Kordia sp. SMS9: one gene and its partners. The protein of the gene in region 2 interacts with the protein of the main gene of each other region in a pairwise test. Links are inferred from orthologs where the notes say so. Each region holds a gene or a part of one and is shown on either strand. Other genes may lie near its edges.

Region 1 (5,861 bases), 1.8 Mb from region 2 along the record:
TGATGCTGCGATTGCAGGACAAGGCTTGGTGTACGAAATCGTTCAAATGTCACAACTAGACGGTTACAAAACTGGCGGAACCATTCATATTGTCATCAACAATCAAGTTGGATTTACCACAAACTATCTCGATGCGCGTTCGTCTACCTATTGTACCGATGTTGGAAAAGTTACGCTTTCACCAGTATTACACGTCAATGCAGATGCTGCAGAAGCGGTAGTACACGCTGCGTTATTTGCGTTAGAATACCGAATGACGTTCCAACGCGATGTATTCATTGACTTATTAGGATATCGTAAATACGGACACAATGAAGGTGATGAACCGCGTTTTACACAACCAAAACTATACAAAGCAATTTCTAAACATAGCAATCCAAGAGATATCTACGCGGAAAAACTACGCAAACAAGGTGTCATTGATGAAAACTATGTAAAAGAATTAGAGAAAGCATACAAAGACAAACTTGAAGAAAAGCTTGAAGATTCTCGTAAAGAAGAAAAAACAGTCATTACGCCATTCATGCAAGACGCTTGGAACGACTTAGGGTTGGAAAGAGTGGATGAAAAAGAAATGGCAAAAGAGATTGATACGAGTTATTCGAAAGAAAAACTAGAAAAAATTGCCAAAACGGTTTCCAAATTACCCGAAGACAAAAAGTTTTTACGCAAAGTAAATCGTATTGTTTCCGATCGTCATAAAATGTTTTTTGAAAAAAATGCGATTGACTGGGGAATGGGTGAAACATTGGCGTATGGTTCTTTATTAGAAGAAGGATTTGACGTGCGAATCACAGGACAAGATGTAGAAAGAGGAACATTCTCGCACCGTCACGCCGTTGTAAAAGTGGAAGAATCAGAAGAAGAAATCAAGTTACTAGATCACATTTCAGAAGATCAAGGGAAATTCTATATCTATAATTCCTTACTTTCAGAATATGGTGTAGTAGGATTTGATTATGGATACGCCATGGCAAGTCCAAACACGCTCACCATTTGGGAAGCACAATTTGGAGACTTTAGCAACGGAGCGCAAATTATGATTGACCAATACATTTCTTCAGCAGAAGACAAATGGAAAACACAAAACGGATTGGTGATGTTGTTGCCGCACGGTTATGAAGGTCAAGGAGCAGAACATTCATCTGCGCGTATGGAGCGCTATTTACAATTATGTGCCAAAGACAATATGTTTGTGGCAGATTGTACAACGCCTGCAAACTTCTATCACTTACTGCGTCGTCAAATGAAGGCTGGTTTTAGAAAACCATTAATCGTATTTACACCAAAAAGTCTATTGCGTTTGCCAAAAGCAGTTTCTACAGTAGAAGAATTTACAAATGGAAGCTTCCAAACGTTGATTGATGATGTAAATGCAGATGCTAAAAAAGTGAAAACATTGGTATTCTGTACAGGAAAATTCTATTATGATCTATTAGAAGAACGTGCAACTCAAGGCAGAGAAGATGATGTTGCTTTAGTGCGATTGGAACAATTATTTCCATTGCCAAAAACAAAAATTAGAGAAATACTCGCAAAATATACCAACGCCGATGATGTAGTTTGGGCACAAGAAGAACCAAGAAACATGGGAGCGTACAGCCACTTACTCATGCACATGGACGAAATACGAAACTTTAGAGTTGCCTCTAGAAGATTCTATGGAGCACCAGCCGCAGGAAGTTCCGTACGATCCAAACGACGTCATGCAGAGGTAATTGCATACGTTTTTGACAAAACGAAAAACAATATGCGTTAAGGATAGTATTTCAATAACGCTCAATGCGCAAATACGAATAGCGGTCACCGAGCCTGCCGAAGTGACGCTACAAAAACAAAAAATAAAAACTAAAATATAGAACACGATGATTTTAGAAATGAAAGTTCCTTCGCCAGGAGAATCCATCACTACAGTAGAAATTGCAGAATGGTTAGTAGCAGATGGCGATTACGTAGAAAAAGACCAAGCAATTGCTGAGGTTGATTCTGACAAAGCAACTTTAGAGTTGCCAGCAGAAGCTAGTGGAACAATCACCTTAAAAGCCGAAGAAGGCGATGAAGTAGAAGTAGGACAAGTAGTTTGCCTGATTGATACAAGTGCCGAAGCACCAACTGGTGACGCGCCGAAAGAAGAAAAGAAAGTGGAAGCTCCAAAAGCAGAAGCGCCAAAACCAGCAGAAACGCCAAAAGCAACGGAACCAACAAAAACATACGCAACAGGAACTGCGTCTCCAGCAGCGAAAAAAGTATTGGCAGAAAAAGGCATGAGCGCCAACGAAGTAACAGGAACAGGAAAAGATGGTCGTGTAACCAAAGATGACGCTGTAAAAGCACAACCAAGTATGGGAACACCAACAGGTGGAACCCGCGGAAGTGAGCGTAAAAAATTATCAATGTTGCGCAGAAAAGTAGCGGAACGTTTAGTATCTGCTAAGAATGAAACAGCCATGTTAACTACGTTTAACGAAGTGAACATGAAGCCAATTTTTGAACTGCGTAAAGAATACAAAGAAACGTTCAAAGCAAAGCACGGTGTAGGTTTAGGATTTATGTCTTTCTTTACCTTAGCTATTGTAAGAGCGTTAAAACTATATCCAGCAGTAAACTCTATGATTGATGGAAAAGAAATGATCAGTTATGATTTCTGCGACATCAGTATTGCAGTTTCTGGACCAAAAGGGTTGATGGTTCCAGTGATTAGAAATGCAGAAAACTTATCGTTTAGAGGTGTAGAATCGGAAGTAAAACGATTGGCAATTCGTGCGCGTGATGGACAAATTACAGTGGACGAAATGACTGGTGGAACATTTACCATTTCAAATGGTGGCGTTTTCGGCAGTATGTTATCAACACCAATAATCAATCCGCCACAATCAGGAATTTTAGGAATGCACAACATTGTAGAAAGACCAATGGCAGTCAATGGACAAGTGGTTATTCTTCCAATTATGTATGTTGCGTTGTCGTATGATCACAGAATCATTGACGGAAAAGAATCTGTTGGATTCCTAGTAGCTGTAAAAGAAGCGCTAGAAAATCCTGTTGAATTATTGATGGACAACAATGTGAAAAAAGCATTAGAATTGTAAAAAAATATTCAAATATAAGTACAGAGCGCGATTGTAATGATTGCGCTTTTTTTTGTTTTTATTTGAAGTCAAAGCTTACCACAAATTTTATAATTTGCCAAGCTCAATGTCCAATTCTCGCAATAACGAATCAAAATAACCTATAAATAAATCAACAATCTAAAATCGTACATCTGAAATCGTCAATCGCACATCTCAAACGTCACTTTGAGTGAATTTGTGCAACAAATTAGTATCGAGAAGTGTTTGAAAATCGTAATAAATTAACTTTTTTATAAGAGTTTAATTGTTGCTTTAATGCTTTATTTTCAGTAATTTAGATAGATTAAATAGTTTTCTTTTTCTCGTGAAAAAACAGGCTATTTTTAGATTATACCAAAAACCCATCGCTATGAAAAAAACAGCTACCATTCTCATATCATTTCTCTTTGCATGTACCGCATTTGCGCAATATGAAATTACGATTGATGCCTATATTTTGGATAGAGACACTAATGAACCAATTCCGCATGTAAATGTAGAATTTCCAGATAAAGATATAAAAGCTGTGACCGATGTCTCGGGAAAATTCACGCTTACCTTTGATGAAGGTTGGATTCGTGGGCAAGATTCGTTTCAACTTTCTGCCAATAACTACAAAACGGTAACAACGGTCATGTCAAAACTTGATCGGTATTTGTCTGTTTCAGATAAGATATATTTAAAAATGGACGAAGCATCACAAAATAAAAATACCATTACAGGAGTCGTTGCTGCCGAAAAAGATTTGACCATTCAAAATGCTTCAGTTCAAATTAAAAATACCTTCATTACAGCACATACAAATTTTGATGGTGAATTTGATATCGCTGCGAAAGTTGGTGATACCTTAGTAATTGATTATTTAGGAATGAATTCGAAGGAAGTTGTTGTACGTGACAGAAATCCGATAGATATCACGCTAAAATCCGATAGAGAATTACTCAAAGAAGTTGCCTTAAAAGGTAAGAAAAAACAAAAGAAAAAAGAATATGTCGACACCGGATTTGGAGCAGTAAACCTAGATACGTTTAGTCCAAGTACTGTAATAAATTCAGAGGATATTGGACCTCAACACATTTATACATCGGATGTGTTGCGTGGAAGTGTGGCAGGTTTGTTTGTATACAATGGCGGTGTCAATACAAGACCGCGATATGGAATTTCTCCACAGCAAATGCTTCGAAATACCAATCCAACGCCGATAGAATCAGCTTCGCAAACTTTAATGCTCATTAGAGGACAACAAGTACAAGTGTTTTATGATGGATTTCCGTTTCGCGGAAGTGTAGATGATATTGAATTGCGAACTATTGATAATATTGTCATCTTAAAATCTATAAATTCTACCATTTTATACGGTGGATTACCAACGATTTTAATTACCTCTAAAAATAGATTCTTAAAAAAAGATGCGAATGGAAATGTGGTCAATTCAGCACTTCTAACAAATAACAATTACAAAGAAGCTGTTCCGCTTATTATGAACAAGGAAGAAAAACCATTGTACATTTTGGAACTCGAAACGGCAAAAAGTTACCAACAGGCAATGACGATTTTTGGGCAACAACAACAAAACTCATTGCGTCAAACCATTCCGTATTATTTAGATACAGCCGAATATTTTAAAAGATGGGGAAAAGATAAATCTTTAGCAATTTTAAAAAATATAGAAGTATTGGCAGAAGAAAATCCAAGAGCGTTGAAAAGTTTGGCGTATAAACTAGAAGAATTGGACGAATTTGTCTTAGCGAAAAGTGTTTATCAGCGAATTGCAGCGTTGTTACCAAACGCTTCGCAATCATACAGAGATTTGGCGTTGGCGTACAAACGTGCAGGAAACTATCAAGAATCATTGGATTTATATGTGAAAATGTTGACAGATTCGTTTGAAACGATAGATTTCTCAGGCATTGAAAAACCATTATTAAGTGAAATGCAACAATTGCTTCGCAGACACCGAGTGGAGCTTGATTACAAAGACATTCCGTCAAACTTACTCAAAGCAACGTTTAAATATGATGTGCGATTAGTAGTAGAATGGAATCGACCTAATGCGGAATTTGAATTGCAATTTGTAAATCCTTCCAAGAAGTTTTACACATGGGAACATTCGATTCTTGCGAACAAAGATCGTTTGTTGGACGAAGCGAAAAACGGATATCACATGGAAGAACATATCATTGATGAAGCAGACATCACAGGCGATTGGATTGTAAATATTAAAAGCTTGGAAGAAGAAGAAAACATCAATCCAACCTATTTAAAATACACGCTATACACAAACTACGGCGCGCCAAATCAAGAACGCACGATTAAAGTGGTGAAACTGTACAAGCATCAGCAAAAAGTAACCTTAGATAAAATTAAATACCAGCCACAAGCGTCGTCAACAACGCAACGATAAGTAGCATGTATTGAAACAATTTTTAGATCAATGCGTATACATTTACACAAAACGCTGCAATCAATAAAATTACTTGTATGGCAAAAAGTATGGTAAATCGTTTATTATGATGAGCTAGGGAATTCATAATAAATAAGTTTGATTAATAATACTGTAAAATTCCCAAAAATAAGCACGCCAAACAATACGTAAAATTACCTGTTTTTTTACTTCAACTCATACTTGAGTCGAATTACTTCCGTCGTAGGATGGAATCTCCAAGGAATTGTTTTTTCCTTTTAGAATCAATACTAAAAGCGAGAATAAAACATTCAAGACAGTTATTGAAGTTATGCCAATTCTACTAT
Region 2 (5,799 bases):
TTTATATATTCTTTTCACTAAATTTTGTCCATATACAAGTGACTCACGCAAGTTGTACACACATCACGCCCAATTTTGGCACATTGTGTACGCGCTCTATCTTCGGGTTGACAAGAAAAAATAGTTCGAGAATCCTCTTCAAGATCCATTTGTCCGCAAACGGACTTTTGCTGTGCTTGACATTCATTTTGATCAGTTGGATTTGCTAAAAAGAGGTGCAATTCTCCATTTGATCTTCGCTCTCGTAATATGTAAACATTTTTACGCATACAGTAAATTCTAGTATTAGTTCTATTTGGGAGTCAATAATAACTAAAACCAGCCAGTAAAAATTACGGGAATCCGTAATCAGGGATAATTTTCTTATAAATTAGGTATAACTACTTAGGTGATTTCTTTTGTATTTGTAAGTATAAAAATGAAAAGGAACATCCAAATAGGCGTTCCTTTTCTCATAATTAAACTAAACTTTGAAAACTATACCATTACTGGCTTCAGGATATTCAATTGTTTCATGCATTCGCACATAATTGTATACGTGCGTTGAATGTCGTGATCCAATCCCACAGAAAAACGAATTAAGCCGTCAGTTAAGCCCATTTCGACTTGTTCTTCTTCGGGAATTTCGGAGGATGTTGAAGTACCTGGAGCACTGAATAGTGTCTTATAAAAACCCAGACTTACAGCCAAATAGCCTAAGTTTTTTTGTTGCATTAATTCCATTAAATCGTTGGCTTTGTCTATACTGCCAACATCAATTGTTAGCATACCGCCAAAACCATATTCCGTATTCATCATACTTTTAAAAATTTCATGCGACGGATGTGATGGCAATCCTGGATACACCGTTTTTAAACCATCAGCTTCAAACATTGTAGCTAAATACATGGCGTTTGCACTGTGTTGCTTCATGCGAATGTGTAATGTGCGTAAATTTTTCAAAACAGAAGCCGAGCGCAAACTGTCCATCGTAGCACCCAACAACATGCTTGCGCCATCATTTACATTGCGCAATTGATCAATAAAAGCTTGTGTTCCACATACAACGCCACCAACAGTATCACTAGCGCCGTTGATGAATTTTGTCAAACTATGAATGACAACATCTGCGCCTAATGTTGCAGGTGCAATTGATAATGGCGAAAAGGTATTGTCAACCACTAATTGTAAATTGTACTTCTTTGCCAATTTTGCCAAAGCGGCAATATCAGCAACTTCCAACAACGGATTGCTGACAGCTTCACAATACAATACTTTTGTTTTGGGAGTAATGGCAGCTTCTACCAAATCCAGTTTTGTCATATCTACAAATGAAGTTTCAATCTGAAATCGCGGCGTGAAATTTTTCAAAAAAGCATACGTGCCTCCGTAAATTGTTCTGCTAGACACGATATGATCGCCACTTTTACATAATTGCAAAATTACAGGTGTAATAGCGCCCATTCCTGAAGCAGAAACATTGGCGGTTTCGGTACCTTCCATTGCGGCTAACGCTTCCCCTAAATACAAATTGCTTGGCGAAGTATGTCTTGAATACAAATAGCAACCATCGGCATTGCCTTCAAACGTATCAAACATCGTTTTTGCCGAAAGAAATGTATAGGTAGAAGCATCAGAAATGGAAGGATTTACACCTCCAAATTCGCCAAAATATTGTAAATCTTGAATGTTATTTGCGGGATTAAATTTCATGAGATTGCTTTTTTAATTCAAATCAAAGTTGCTGCGATTGTGAATAAAAATCAAGTATTAATTTAAATAATAGAAAATAAAACTATAAATTTATATTTTGAATGAATAAATAACTGAAATTACTTTTTAAAAATTCAAATTATAGATTTTTTTACATGTTGAAACTTGATCAAACCGATAAAACGTTGCTGGCATTGCTACAACACGATAGCAAGCAAACTAATAAAGAACTTTCGAACAAATTGAATCTTTCGGTAACTGCTGTATATGAGCGTATTAAAAAGCTGGAAAAAGAAGGAATCATTCAAAAATATGTGGCATTGGTTGCTAAAAAAGCCATTGCAAAAAACTTTTTGGCGCATTGCCATGTACGACTCACGCAACATTCTAAAGAATTTGTGATGAAGTTTGAACGTGAAATCATCAAACTAGAAGAAGTGTTGGAGTGTTATCATGTAAGTGGCGATTACGATTACATTCTCAAAGTATTGGTGAAAGATATGGAAGGATATCGTGATTTTATGGTGACAAAACTCACGGCAATTCCCAACATTGGAAATACGCACAGTATTTTTGTCATTGGAGAAGTAAAGCATACGACGGCGATTTCAATTTGAAGATTTGATAATTTGAAAATGTGTCCATACAATTTCAAACGAAAGTTTATCGACTAAAATACCAAAGCACATCTAACCCAATGTGTCAATTTGAAAATGAAGTTTCAAAGAAAACGCGAGCAATGTATGAAAGAGTCTAACAATCTAACAGGCGAAGCCGAATCTAATATCTAACAGCGATAGCGGTCTAAAAATCTAACAGCGAAGCGCGTCTAACAATCTAGCAATAAAGCCTTGTCTAACCCTAAAATAGTTGTACTTTTGTAGTACTTACAAAAAAATAAAAAGTTCTAAAATCAAGAATATGAATTCATACGATGTAGCCGTAATTGGCTCTGGTCCTGGCGGATATGTTGCTGCCATTCGTTGTGCACAATTAGGCATGAAAACTGCAATCATTGAAAAATACAGTACGCTTGGTGGAACCTGCTTAAATGTAGGTTGTATTCCGTCAAAAGCGTTGTTAGATTCTTCACATCATTACGAAGAAGCTGTCAAGCATTTTGATACACACGGAATCGAAATTTCAGGAGAGGTAAAAGTAAATCTTGAAAAGATGATTGCGCGTAAACAAGCTGTAGTAGATCAAACCACAGGAGGAATTGATTTCTTGATGAGCAAAAATAAAATTGAAGTTTACAAAGGTTTGGGAAGCTTCAAAGATGCTACACACGTTGCTATTGCTAAAGAAGATGGTACTACGGAAGAAATTGAAGCGAAAAATATCATCATTGCAACAGGAAGTAAACCATCAAACTTACCATTTATCACACTCGATAAAGAACGAATTATTACCTCAACAGAAGCTTTAAAACTAAAAGAAATACCAAAACACATGATTGTGATTGGTGGAGGTGTTATTGGTTTGGAATTAGGACAAGTGTACAAGCGTTTAGGTTCAGAAGTAACGGTGATTGAATATGCGGATCGAATTATTGGCGGAATGGACGCGGGACTTTCTAAAGAACTCACGAAAGTATTTAAAAAGCAAAAATTCAAAATCCTTACGTCGCATGGTGTAAAATCTGTGGAACGTGTTGGTGATGAGGTTGTGGTAAAAGCAGACAATAAAAAGGGCGAAGAAGTAGAATTTAGAGGCGATTATTGTTTGGTTTCTGTAGGACGTCGTCCGTATACAGACGGATTGAACGCTGAAGCAGCTGGCGTAAAATTGGACGATCGTGGGAGAGTAGAAGTGAACAATCATTTGCAAACCAATGTTTCAAACATTTACGCCATTGGCGATGTGGTAAAAGGTGCCATGTTAGCACACAAAGCTTCGGAAGAAGGCTCGATGGTAGCTGAAATTATTGCGGGACAAAAACCACATATTGATTACAATTTAATTCCTGGTGTTGTCTACACATGGCCAGAAGTTGCTGCGGTTGGAAAAACAGAGCAAGAATTGAAAGATGCTGGAATCGCATACAAAGCAGGACAATTTCCAATGCGTGCGTTGGGAAGAAGTAGAGCGAGTATGGATTTAGATGGTTTCATCAAAATATTAGCTGATGCAACTACGGATGAAATCTTAGGTGTACACATGATTGGTGCCAGAGCCGCCGATTTAATCGCGGAAGCTGTCGTTGCGATGGAATACAGAGCTTCTGCGGAAGATGTAGCGCGTATGTCGCATGCACATCCAACCTTTGCAGAAGCCATCAAAGAAGCAGCCTTAGCCGCTACAGAAGACAGAGCTTTGCACGTGTAATAGTGTAACATATAAAATCATTAAAAACTCCAGTAATTTGCTGGAGTTTTTTTATGCGTGAATGTAAGTTCTTACTTTTTTATGCGACTTCTCAAAAACAGTCTCGATAATGTCTTAAAAAAGTAATCAACACAACTATGAATTCTGTATGGTATTTAAACGATGTCAATCTCTTTAATATCTTCTGTCCGCACAAATTTGAAAAGTATAAAGACGCGCACGAATTTGATGCGTACAAAAAGCAAGACTATATTTACTTTGAAGAAGATTCTGCCACGAAAGTATATTTAATTGATAGTGGAAAAGTAAAATTAGGCTATTACACCGAAGATGGAGAAGAAGTAGTGAAATCCATTCTGTCGAAAGGCGAATTGTTTGGTGAAAAAGCCATATTGGGCGAAGAGAAGCGAAATGAATTTGCACAATCTATGGACAACGCTACGTCCATTTGCCCAATTGGTGTAGACACTATGCACGATTTAATGCGCGGCAATCAAACCTTTACGTTGAAGATTTATAAGTTTATCGGTTTTCGCATCAAAAAATTGGAGCGTCGATTGCAACTATTACTCTTCAAAGATACCAAAACACGTTTGTTAGAATTTCTAAAAGAACTCTGCGAAGAGTACGGATATGAATGTGAAAAAACGGGCGACAATGTCATCAAGCATCCATACACTCAAAAAGATATTGCAAGCTTAATTGGTACGTCGCGTCCTACATTAAACATCATTATGAATGAATTGAAAGAAGCAAAAATTATTGATTTTAATCGCAAAGAAATTCGCTTCATTCAATAAAAAGTACGATATTTAAAAAACGATTCAAAACGCTAATTTTTTAGCTTAAAAAGAACCCAAAACCAGCATGACATCATGACAGTTTTGGGTTCTTTTTTTATGTTGTATTTTTAGTTTAGATAAATATGTTTAAGTAATTGATTTACATTTTGTTAAAATAATTATAAAATACTATTTAAGAACTGTTAAAAACCATTCTTTTTTTCAATAAAATGCGATTTTTTTCAGAAGTGTTAGCTAGCTAACATTTTACGTGATTTTACTACGATACATTTGTATCATAATCATAAAAAATCTCGCAATGATAAAAAAATTAATTTTGGGAATAGCGATCGGATGCTTCGCTGTCTCATGTAGTAGTGATGATGATGCCACAGTTGCATTATCAAACCTAAATGTAAACTTAAACGGATTAGAAAATCTTGGAAGTGACTTCGTGTATGAAGGTTGGATTATCGTCAACGGAAGTCCAGTGACCACAGGAACTTTTACAGTAGACGATGCTGGAACTTTGTCAAGAACTTCTTTTTCTGTAAACACAGATCAATTAGCTTCCGCAACGGCATTTGTATTGTCTATTGAGCCAGCAGTTGATTCAGATCCTGCACCAGCAGCAACTAAATTATTAGCTGGAGATTTCTCAGGAAATACCGCAACTGTAGGATTAGATCCTGTAACCAGCAACGGAAACTTTGACAACGCTTCGGGTGTTTTCTTTTTAAGAACTCCTACCGATGAAATGCCAGGCGCAGCAAATAACGGAAACGATCAATATGGTGTTTGGTATGGTAATCCAGGAGCGCCACCAACATCAGGTTTAAACTTACCACCTTTAGCGGATGGTTGGAAATACGAAGGTTGGGTTGTGGTTGATGGAACAGGTCCTTTAACAACAGGCACTTTTACCACATTTGGAGCTGTAGATGAATTTAACGGATTTAGCGGCGCTGAAAATACGGTTGGTCCTCCAATTCCAGGA
Region 3 (5,991 bases), 210 kb from region 2 along the record:
CACTCGAAGAGACGTTTGGTGGAAGTTAAGACAATCACAAATCTTTCTTAAAATGCAACAAAAACCGAATTTGGTCGTCTTTATAGTATCATCATCAATCAAAACACCATGCGAAAACTAATCTTCATCACATTGGTTTTCTTTTTTAGTACCAGCTTTAGTTGGGCAAATGAAGAAGAAAATCCTATTGAAATTCTGTTTCCAAAAGCAGATTTTTTAAATGAGTACACTGCGCGAATTCCGTTTAAAGTCGTCGATCAATTGATCGTTGTAGAAGCCGAATTCCTCAACCAGAAAGGTAATTTTATTATTGATACAGGTTCTGAACGACTTGTGTTAAACAAGGTACATTTCCCGAAAGGACAACGATTGACAAGAAAGAAAGGAGAAACCACGGGCGTTACACGGATCATAGATCAGCCGTACGAACGAAAGCTGAGTGAGTTCATCCTACACAACTTCAATCTTAAAAATAAAAAATCAGATGTAATTGATCTTTCACACATTGAAAAAAGCAAAAAAATGCACTTACTCGGCATTATTGGCTATAATATTTTGAAAGATTACGAAGTATTCATTGATTTGTATTTGAATCAAATTACACTGTCACGCGTGGATAAAAACGGTGATAAACTCGATACGAAAGTGTATGCAGAAACGATTATGGACAGTTTGGATTTTCAATTGAGAAGACATACGATTGTCGTTTCTGGCTTTGTAAATGACAAAAAAGTACGTTTTGCCTTGGATACTGGCGCAGAATTCAATCAACTAAATAAAAATAGTCACCAAAAAATTCTTGAAAAATTTCGTCCCATGAAACGTTTGTCCATGATTGGTGCTGGAAATAAAAAAATTCGCGTTTTGGCAGGGAAATTGTATGGTTTCCGACTGAATGATCGTATTGGCGTGGGACCAATGTACACCATTGTGACCAATCTTCGGAAAATGAACGAAGCGTATGGCACTTCCGTAGATGGTGTTTTGGGATTTGAGTTTTTAAAATACAAGCGAACCATTATTAATTATAAAAAAGAAAAGTTATATTTCATGAAATCTCCTATATTTAGTCCGTGAAACAACCGATGAAACATATTATTTTACTCCTAACTTTGTGTATTTCCACAAGTATGTTTGCGCAAAAAAAGACGCAAGGCTATCGTGTGGAAGGTGACGAAGTTGTGTTTACGTTTGATAAACGCGATTATAAGGAAGTGACACATGGAGTTTTACATCATCGGAAGTCAATTCATGATACAGATGTTGACATTGAAAAGGTTGCGGTTGCTGGCGAATTCAATAATTGGGCAGAAGATACATGGATCATGACGAAGCTAGACGAGAATCGCTATGAATTTCGAAAAAAGATTGCCGATTTTACCGATGAATTTTCATGGGAATTTAAGTTTGTGATTAATGAGCAGTATTGGGCTGAACCCGAAGGCGCAATTGAAAATGTAACGGAAGCAAAAAATAAATACGGAATGGATTTGCATGTGTACAATCTTAAAATGTATACGGCGCATATTTCTGAGGATGGAAACACAACGTTCTTCTTAAAAGGCTATCAAAAAGCTAAAAAAGTGATTTTAGCAGGTTCGTTTAATAAGTGGAATGAACATCTTTTTGAGATGAAAAAAACGGACGAAGGTTGGGCTGTAAAGTTGCAATTAAAACCTGGCATCTACGAGTATAAATTTATTGTAGATAACATTTGGATTGCCGATGAAGCGAACCCGAATAAGAAGCTGAATGAATTTGACGAATACAACTCTCTCATTGATGTGAAAGCGTATTATACCTTTAAACTTCACGGCTTTAAAGATGCTAAAAACGTATTGCTTTCTGGCTCGTTTAACGATTGGTCGGAAGATGGATTTAAAATGTCACAAACCGATGATGGCTGGGAACTTTCCATGTTGCTTTCTGCCGGAAAACATCAATATAAATTTATCGTAGATGGTAAATGGATACTAGATCCAAACAATCCTATCAAAGAGTATGATTACAAAGGACATGTGAATTCAGTTTGTATGGTTCGGTAATTTTTAACTTCTTAGACTTACTTAGATTTATAGACTTCATTAGAATATTTTGTCATTCCTGCGTAAGTAGGAATCTCTAGAACTTGCTTAGATTTTAGACCTTTTCTATTGAAAAATTATTCTTGAATACTTCTCTCTACTCAATACTAACCTCTCACTACTAAAAAAACTACTTCACAATTTCCAATTTCGCAAAACGCAACAACAACTTCTTAATGCCTCCAACTTGAAATTTGATTTCCGCTTTTTTATCGCCACCAACACCTTCTAATCGTATTATTTCTCCCCGACCAAAACGCGTATGTTCTACTAAGGTTCCTGGCACAAGTTTTTCATCTAACAAACTGCCGCTTGGCGGACTGCTCTGTGAGGTTTCTGGCTTTATTTTTCGCAGTTTGCGTATTTGTTCTGGTGTGGGACTTCCCACCACTGGCGGACGTCCCGATTTTGGTTTTTGCAAGCGTAATTTGCTTTTATCCACTTCGCCAAAAATATCATTGTCAATCAACGGTTTGAAACGATAATTGTCTACGGGCGTGATGTAATCCAAGTATTGATCGTCAATTTCTTCTATGAAGCGACTTGGTTCTGCATCGACCAATTTTCCCCATCGGTAACGACTTAATGTATAGGTTAAATAGGCTTGTTTTTCGGCTCTGGTCAACGCTACATAAAACAAACGGCGTTCTTCTTCCAGTTCGCTTCGCGTGTTCATACTCATCCCTGATGGGAACAAATCTTCTTCCATTCCCACAATATAGACATACGGAAATTCCAGTCCTTTTGCCAAGTGGATCGTCATCAAAGCTACTCTATCGTCATCACCTTTGTCGTTGTCCATATCGGTAGCCAATGCCACATCTTCCAAGAATTCTGCCAACGCGCCTGTAGCATCAGCCACTTCCACTTGTCCTTCCACAAAATCTTTAATTCCGTTCAGCAATTCTTCTATATTTTCAATACGCGCAATCCCTTCTGGCGTTCCGTCTTTTTTCAATTCTTGAACTAAGCCCGTTTTTTTGGTAATGTGCGATGTCAATTCGAACGCATTCGAGCCTTCATTCATGATTTGAAAACTTCGGATCATCGTCACAAAGTTTTCCAGTTTAGTTTTCGTGCCTTTGTTGATTTTTAGATCAATTTTGGAAATATTTTCCATCACTTCAAACATGGAACGCCCGTAATGTTTGGCAGCAACAACTAATTTATCAATCGTTGTTTGCCCAATGCCACGTGCAGGATAATTGATGACACGTTTTAAACTTTCTTCATCTTTCGGATTCACGATTAATCGCAAATACGCCAATACATCTTTGATTTCTTTTCTTTGATAGAAGGATAAACCACCGTAGATACGATACGGAATGTCACGCTTTCGCAACGCATCTTCCATGGCGCGTGATTGTGCATTGGTACGGTATAAAATCGCAAAATCGCCATTGGTCACTTGCTCACGCATCTTAGTTTCAAAAATGGAACTCGCTACAAAACGACCTTCTTCTCCATCTGTCACACTGCGATTGACTTTTATTTTCGGTCCAGATTCATTGGCGGTCCAAACCACTTTATCCAAACGTGTTTTGTTGTGTTCTATGACTGAATTTGCTGCTTCTACAATGTTTTTGGTCGAACGATAATTCTGCTCCAAACGGTACATTTCAACATTGTCATAATCTTTCTGAAAGTTTAAAATATTGTTGATATTCGCACCACGAAACGCATAGATACTTTGTGAATCATCGCCCACGACACATATATTCTGAAAACGATCTGCCAAGGCTTTTACGATCAAATATTGAGAATGGTTGGTATCTTGGTACTCATCCACCAAAATGTAGCGGAAACGCGTTTGGTATTTTAATAGTACTTCTGGAAAGCGATTCAATAATTCATTCGTTCTTAATAATAAATCGTCAAAATCCATCGCGCCAGCTTTAAAACAGCGATCTACATATTCTTTGTAAATTTCGCCCATGCGCGGACGTTTTGCCATGGCATCTGCTTCTACCAAATCGGGATCGTTGAAATACGCTCTCACCGTAATGAGACTGTTTTTAAAAGAGGAAATTCGCGAACGTATTTGTTTGTATTTGTAGATATCTTTATCTAGCTGCATTTCCTTGATGATAGCGCGAATTAAACGTTCAGAATCCTGTGTATCGTAGATCGTAAAGTTACTAGGATAGCCTAATTTATCCGCTTCAAAGCGTAAAATTTTTGCAAAGATTGAATGGAATGTTCCCATCCACAAGTTTTTTGCTTCACTTCCACCCACAATTCGTGCAATACGTGCTTTCATTTCACGTGCGGCTTTGTTGGTAAATGTCAATGCTAAAATATTAAAGGAATCTACGCCTTGACTCATTAAATACGCAATGCGATACGTAAGTACTCGTGTTTTTCCAGAACCTGCGCCTGCGATCACCATCAATGCTCCATCTTTGTGAACGGTTGGTGCGCGTTGTGCGTCATTTAGCTGCGCAATATAGTGTTGAATGTCTTGCTCCATAATTAACTCCAAAAATAACATTCTCGCGTCGCTATTACAACTGTTCTTTTTGAAAGTTATACACTTTTTTGACTTCGACTGCGCTCAGTCACAGTTTGAAACTTCTTACTATTTAATACAAAGATCTCAATTCTTCGTTTCCACCTCAACATTCCATTCGATTTTATACGTTTTGTTCGGTAGTAATGTTTGCAATCCTATGTGATTGTTGAAACTATTGGACAATCCGACTGTGGGTTCGATGGCAATGATATTTTTAGTTGCTGGCGTAAAGAATTGTACAAAATTTTGAGCCGCATTTCCTGTTATTGTGAGTTTGTAGCTTGGTGTATGAAAACCAATTTTGATATTTTTGAGAGTGTATGCCGTGTCAAAAGGATGATTTTTCAATTGAAATGGCATGTTGAGTTCGTGCGGTTTTGTGCCGTTTGTAATGCTTCTGTCATCGGTTGTGGTGTATTCTTCATCACAATCAAAGTCAATATAGCTTTCGTATAGATTTTCAGAAGTAAAATACGGATGCCAGCCAATGGTAAATGGAAAGGTTTTTTTGCCTGTGTTGATGACTTTCATTTTTACGAGTGCTGTTTTTTCTGTAATCGTATACGTAACAAAGAAATCGAACGGAAAAGGAAATCCTTGTGTTGTTCCGTCATAGTCATATTTTAAGGTGAGTATTGCTGCTTTTACAGAAACTTGCTTTTTATAGACTTCAAATTTTCTTGTGTAGAGCAATCCGTGAATCGCATTGTTTTTTGAGGGTTCATTACATGTAATTTGATATGTTTTACCTTCAAAAGAGTACATTCCATCTTGAATTCTATTGACAAACGGAAACATGATTGCGGAAGCTGACGAATTGGTATATGGAAAATCTTCATGTTCTTGAATAACAGGTCTGTCATCCAATTTCAAATCGAACAAGCGTCCGCCTTCGTTTAAGTTTATAGCTGCGTAGGCTTTACCGCTTTCGCTCAAAATTTTTATGATGTGAGTATGTTTTTGTAGTTGAAACACGTGTTTTTTTGTTATTGGTTGGTTGATACGTCCTTGCGAGGAAGCATGACGTTTCTAATATTTCAATTTTTGGATCCTAAAAATACCATTTTCAATTTAAAATTCTACAGGTAGCATTTAACTTTTGTTATTCGTCAATTTGTTTAGTTGCTTTTTGAAACGATTTGTTTCAATATACTAAAATTGACATTTGAAATTTCTCAATACACACTACTGACATCTCAATACTAATTACCAATCATATCTTCACAATTTCGTTTTTTAGTGCCAATACGACCAAACCCGCAGTATTGCGAACATTGAGCTTGGAAAGTAGTTTTTTTCGGTGTCCTTCAACAGTTCTGAAACTGATAAAAAGCTTCTCTCCTATTTCTTTGGCTGTAAATTCTTTACATATCAGTGTCAATACTTCAATTTCAC

The links. Proteins that work in one complex are often made in the same cells at the same time.
Region 1: the proteins of lpdA (region 2) and odhB interact in binary tests that used the Escherichia coli proteins (3 or more experiments, as listed by UniProt). The link is inferred for Kordia sp. SMS9 from one-to-one orthologs.
Region 3: the proteins of lpdA (region 2) and KORDIASMS9_RS15990 interact in binary tests that used the Escherichia coli proteins (3 or more experiments, as listed by UniProt). The link is inferred for Kordia sp. SMS9 from one-to-one orthologs.

What each region holds. Positions count from the first base shown.
Region 1 is NZ_CP031153.1:1,808,950-1,814,810, forward strand. What follows is about bases 1,110-3,977. They hold odhB (2-oxoglutarate dehydrogenase complex dihydrolipoyllysine-residue succinyltransferase), read left to right. Parts: upstream 1,110-1,865; coding sequence 1,866-3,089; downstream 3,090-3,977. Other genes in these bases: KORDIASMS9_RS07825 (2-oxoglutarate dehydrogenase E1 component), read left to right, coding at 1,110-1,759; KORDIASMS9_RS07835 (carboxypeptidase-like regulatory domain-containing protein), read left to right, coding at 3,481-3,977. Also shown: more of KORDIASMS9_RS07825, read left to right, coding at 1-1,109; more of KORDIASMS9_RS07835, read left to right, coding at 3,978-5,514. UniProt on the Escherichia coli protein: E2 component of the 2-oxoglutarate dehydrogenase (OGDH) complex which catalyzes the second step in the conversion of 2-oxoglutarate to succinyl-CoA and CO(2).
Region 2 is NZ_CP031153.1:3,561,674-3,567,472, forward strand. The notes cover bases 2,011-4,816. They hold lpdA (dihydrolipoyl dehydrogenase), read left to right. Parts: upstream 2,011-2,613; coding sequence 2,614-4,020; downstream 4,021-4,816. Other genes in these bases: KORDIASMS9_RS14940 (Lrp/AsnC family transcriptional regulator), read left to right, coding at 2,011-2,309; KORDIASMS9_RS14950 (Crp/Fnr family transcriptional regulator), read left to right, coding at 4,158-4,816. In the rest of the region: KORDIASMS9_RS14930 (hypothetical protein), read right to left, coding at 18-269; KORDIASMS9_RS14935 (aminotransferase class I/II-fold pyridoxal phosphate-dependent enzyme), read right to left, coding at 478-1,692; more of KORDIASMS9_RS14940, read left to right, coding at 1,851-2,010; more of KORDIASMS9_RS14950, read left to right, coding at 4,817-4,820; KORDIASMS9_RS14955 (anti-sigma factor), read left to right, coding at 5,122-5,799. UniProt on the Escherichia coli protein: Lipoamide dehydrogenase is a component of the glycine cleavage system as well as of the alpha-ketoacid dehydrogenase complexes.
Region 3 is NZ_CP031153.1:3,773,471-3,779,461, reverse strand. Bases 1,885-4,882 are described here. They hold KORDIASMS9_RS15990 (ATP-dependent helicase), read right to left. Parts: upstream 4,555-4,882; coding sequence 2,215-4,554; downstream 1,885-2,214. Other genes in these bases: KORDIASMS9_RS15985 (aldose 1-epimerase), read right to left, coding at 4,681-4,882; KORDIASMS9_RS15995 (hypothetical protein), read left to right, coding at 1,885-2,045. Also shown: KORDIASMS9_RS16000 (hypothetical protein), read left to right, coding at 109-1,077; more of KORDIASMS9_RS15995, read left to right, coding at 1,086-1,884; more of KORDIASMS9_RS15985, read right to left, coding at 4,883-5,532; KORDIASMS9_RS15980 (response regulator transcription factor), read right to left, coding at 5,810-5,991. UniProt on the Escherichia coli protein: A helicase with DNA-dependent ATPase activity. Unwinds DNA duplexes with 3'-5' polarity. Translocates on single-stranded DNA with 3'-5' polarity. Initiates unwinding more efficiently from a nicked substrate than double-stranded DNA.